Regions from separate parts of the Phascolarctobacterium faecium genome, predicted to be linked through region 2. Evidence: riboswitches for the same ligand, from Rfam matches in the RefSeq annotation. Region 2 holds a riboswitch; the other holds the start of a gene.
The links. Region 2 has a riboswitch for cobalamin ahead of PFJ30894_RS09265 (TonB-dependent receptor). Riboswitches for the same ligand answer to the same signal wherever they lie in the genome.
Positions count from the first base shown of each region.

Region 1: another riboswitch for cobalamin. It lies ahead of cobU (bifunctional adenosylcobinamide kinase/adenosylcobinamide-phosphate guanylyltransferase); the one in region 2 lies ahead of PFJ30894_RS09265 (TonB-dependent receptor).

Region 1 covers NZ_AP019004.1:1,727,125-1,729,600, forward strand. The annotation lists gene cobT (nicotinate-nucleotide--dimethylbenzimidazole phosphoribosyltransferase) at 1-710, opposite strand, end outside; gene cobU (bifunctional adenosylcobinamide kinase/adenosylcobinamide-phosphate guanylyltransferase) at 698-1,294, opposite strand; cobalamin riboswitch at 1,384-1,566, opposite strand; gene PFJ30894_RS08440 (EAL domain-containing protein) at 1,576-2,476, opposite strand, start outside.
Region 2 covers NZ_AP019004.1:1,922,513-1,924,988, forward strand. The annotation lists gene PFJ30894_RS09265 (TonB-dependent receptor) at 1-1,650, opposite strand, end outside; cobalamin riboswitch at 2,092-2,272, opposite strand.

The sequences.
Region 1 (2,476 bases), 200 kb from region 2:
TAACCGCCAACCTTACAGAGGATGTCCATGGCATCGCCCAAACGTGGTTGATTTTTAGCCAGACCATCAGCGACGACCTTTCTTTTTATCGCCATCCGTTCATCGTTGATACCAGTTCCCCTTCCTACTGTAAGCTCGGGCGGCAACCCCAGAAATGCAGAAACGATTGCTGCGGTCGATGTAGTATTCCCGATTCCCATTTCTGCTGTTACTAATAAGTTATAACCTTTATCAATACATTCATCTGCTACCTTCATACCAACTTTCAATGCTTTTTCGGCCTGCTCCACTGTCATGGCCGGTCCCTGTGTAAAATCTTCTGTACCCCAGGCAACCTTCTCCTGATGAACTTTAGGCATTGCACTCAAGTCAAAAGCCGTACCTGCATCGATCACAAAAACATCGGCACCGGCATGACGTGCCATAACGTTAGCGCCGGCAGTTTCCCTCATGTAACCGTTTATCATCTGCATAGTTACTTCCTGCGGATATGCGCTTACGCCATATTTGGCAATTCCATGATCGCCGCACATTAACAGCATTGCACTTTTGATTTTATCAGGCAATGCCGTCCCAGTCATGGCAGCATATTTTTCAACCATTTCCTCCAGCTTACCTAAACTATGCAGCGGCTTATCCATTTTAGCCCAGTTATTTTTTATTACTTCCGCAGCGTTGCTATCCAACGGTGGAATCATTATTTTTTCCATTGCTCTGCTCCTTCATCATCAAAACTAAATGCCATTTTCTTTAGATCAACAGCTTGACCGGCGACACAATAAAAGACCCTGTCACATACATCGGCAACCTGCTGGTTTATCCATCCGGCAAGATCTCTGTACTCACGTGCCATAACATTATCCGGTACGATACCACCGCCAACTTCATTAGTAACAAATACTACCAGTTTTTCTGTTTTTCTGGCGGCTTCCAGTAATTTTACAATTTCACCTTTGACAAATGTTACCTTTTCTTCAAAAGTTCCTGCAATTGCAACCTTGCCATACATCAAATTACTCATATACAAAGTAAGACAGTCAAACAAAATTGCATCCGCTTCCTTACCTGCCTCAACCATCACCTGTTCGGCAGCATAAGGTGCTTCATAATTATTCCATCTTTGGGGAGAACGACGTTCCTGATGTAGCCGAACACGTTCAGCCATCTCGTCGTCAAAGATTTCAGCCGTAGCTATATAAGCGCATTTAGATCCATAATGCAAAACAAAACGCTCTGCGAATTCACTTTTGCCGCTTCGTGCACCGCCAGTTACTAAAATCATTTCTTTACACATCCTTAAGCCTCCCTTCAAAATAAAAATACCCTCTCGAGAGAGGGCATAAATAAACAACCTATGCAAGTATCCACCTATCTCCCGTAGGTGTAAGATACCCGTAACAGGCAGGTCTCCTGGCTCAGGTTCAACATTCAGCTGCGCCTTCCCAGTTTCCCAGTGGCATATTGCAGTGAACTTCCCTTTACAGTAGCGGGACTGCGCCGGATTTACACCGGTCTTCCCTATTAAGCGCCGACCGCAATCGGCACACCTGTTGATTTTTTCCAATACTATATATTCTACATTCTTTTGCAAAGTCCTGCTGACCTGCAAAGCATTTTTTCATATTCTTCATCTAAATAATCATGGGCGTCATTAACATTCCTTACGGTAATCAATACACGGCTGCGTCCAAACCAGTAATACACCCTGATTTCATACCATTGAGCTACACCATCCGCTCCGACGAAACGACATTCGCAGCCAGAATAATCAGGAGTATTATTGTAATTTGCAGATAAAACGTCAAAATCAAGCTGAGCCGTAAATTTTTCAATATCTTCAGGATAAAGCAATTCCTGAACGATATGCTTGTAATCATTTTTATAATCACCTGTATACGGAATAAAAACATTCCCTGTAGGATTAAAAGCCATTCTTGAATAGCGTCCATCTTTTAGATTCAATTCAATTGCAAAATCATACATCTGCGGGAATAAATCGCCCAAATCTCTGTATGATGGTAATTTTACAGTACGTCCGTAACCGTTGATGCTGCGACGTTCAGCATTAACTATTTCAATCTTACTTAAATTAAGCAGATTTTCAAACTGCGGCCTTCTCAACGGCTGGCAATAATAGAATCCCTGAGCTATATTGCAGGAAACACTTTTCATTATCGCAACCTGTGCCTCAGTTTCAACACCTTCACAAATCATCGTGATATCCAATTCTTTTGCAATAGCTGCCATCCCTTTGATGATTTTGATATCTTTATCATTATCACAGGCGGCAAGCATTCTTTTATCTATTTTTAAAATATCAACGCTGATATCACTTAAAATACGCAGAGACAAATACCCGGCGCCAAAATTATCAACAGCAATCTTAAATCCCTGATTTTTCAGCTCGTCAACCTGCATCCCAGCAAAATTCACATCATCAGCCAATAATCTTTCAGCAAGCTCAACTACCAAAAGC
Region 2 (2,476 bases):
GGTCACCTTATCATCCGTCTGTTCATCCGTTTGCCCCAGCCATTTGATATGCTGCGGGTCATTCTTTTCGTCATAACGGTCGCTACGCCCTAAAATCTTAGAACGATTATAACGAATGCTGGGCGTCAGCCAAAAATCGCCTTTTTTATTTAATGTGATCGTGTCCTGGATCTGCGCATTAATGATCTCCTGCTCATAATAATTACGCCACCTGCTGCGGGTATCTTCGTTAGCATGTTCAAAGTCAAACATTTTCCAGCCGTCAATATCCATTTTTTCTTTAGAGGCATCGACCAGAAACTCTATCAAGTGCCTGTTGCCGGCTTTATAGCTGCCGTCTATCTTCGCACCCAGGCGGCGGCTGTCATATTTGCTCCATAAGGTGTTAGCCTTCAGAGTATTTAAACCGCTTGTTGCTTCAAGTACCTTTTCCAAATTCTGCCAATCATCAATATAATAATCTTTATCCTGCTTTAAATAGTTGATACTCCAGCCCCATTCCAAATTACCGACAGTATCGCGTCGGCCTAAAAGCAATTCCTTCGCCGTTAACTCCTGATTACGAAAATAATACATATTAGGCTTGCCGTAAGGCATATTTACTGCCCAATCCTGATCCACAGTCCAAAGCGGGGCATAATTTTTATCAATAGGATGCGGTAGATGCCGTCTGATATTTTTCCAGGTAGCTTTGGCCAGCCAGTGATCATCCTGCCATTTGATAATGGCATCGGTGTTTTTATAATCATTAGCCTTACGCCAGCGTTCAGCACTTTCAAGTTTGTCTAATTGGTATTGATCGCTTTTATATAAATTTTCTTTGTAATTAGGATCAGCATATTTGGCATAATAAAACTCCCAATCATGCTCCATAACATCTTTTCCACCATAGTCATCAGGATCCTGTTGCCAAAAAACTTCATAAATATCGCCGCCCGGAGCACACCTTGTTACCATCTCATCAATTGATGTAACATTACCCAAGCTAGGTTTTTCCATTCCAAAGCCAACATCGTAGCTAATTTGCTTATTTATTCTATCAGTGGTATTTTCCAAATCTTTATAATAATATTGCAAACGCTCTTTGTAGGTTCTGTCATTATCAAAATTCTTATATTTAAAATCGCCTTCACTCTGGTCGCGATTGATGCCAACCATCAAAGCGCCTCCGCCCAGAGGAGCGTCGATCTGTAAATTACCTTTATAGCCGCCGAAGGAGCTTTTGCCGAAGCTGGCCTGCACGTTAGCTTTGGTAGGTCGTTTGGTGACGACGTTGATAACGCCGCCCATAAAGGTACCGCCAAAACGTGCCGGTATATAGCCGCGGTAGACCTCGATCCGTTCAACATTATGTACAGGAATAGTAGAAATATCTGCCGCCGCGTCGCCGCCCAGATTAAACAGCACGCCGTCGACAAAAACACCGACCTGCGCCGCAGTAGAACCACGTACGCTGACTGTTGTATACTGCCCTTTACCGTTCAACTCACGTACATGTACGCCGGGAACCATTTTCAACAGATCGGGCAGGTCTTTCTGCTCGCCTTTGTAGTCATCGGGACGAATAACCGTTACCGTGCCAGGCGACAATTTTGCTTCCCAGTCAGGCCGCTTCGCCTCAACCGTTACGCCCTCCAAATCAAAAGACATACCATCATTCTCAGTTTCATCTGCTGCAGCTTGGACACCCTGCGCAGCTGCTGTTTTAGCTTCGGCTTGCGCTGTATTGTTAGAAGGCTCTGCCGCCCATACCCTCGGCTGGTCCCCCCCTAATGTACAAACGCCCAAAGCAGCTAAAATGCCCGCTGTTATGGCAGCTTGCCGCAAGCTGTTTCTTTCATTTCTCATGCAAATCCATCCTCCCACTTTTGTAAAAAATAACGCCGCATTTTCTACCAGTCCATTCGGTGAAAGTGCAGCGTCTGTTTTTTTTACAAAACAGCCTGCTCCGCTTTTCTGGTCGAAAATACTAAAATTTCCGCGCTGCTGGTTTCAGCGCATAATCATAGCGTCCGCAGAAATATTTGTCTGGCAAAACGCCAAACTTAAATATCTCTGCAAAATTTTCTCCCAGTCTGTCTACGCAGGCTGTTCAAAAGATAGAACCAGTCAGCACTCTGACTCAAGATCATCACTTCAACATCCCTTTGTGAAAGGACTGCAATGCTGAAGCTCCCTAATACAGTTGCGTGACAGCGCCGGATTCACACCGGACTTCCCTATAAAACCACGGATCATTGATCCCACAAGTACCCAGTTCCAAATTTTCATTTTTTGTTTTCAATGAACATGTCATTTATCACTCCAGTACCGTGACCGCAAGCATGGATGCCGCCACCCCAGCGGCACCACGCTCAAAGGTCTGAGTTGAGTGGAGTTTGCAGGCTATGACTGAACCTGCAGGAAATAAGAACTGCCCCTCTGCTAAAAGCAGAGGGGCAGAAAAACTTGCATAACAAGCGTATACCAGTTTTTC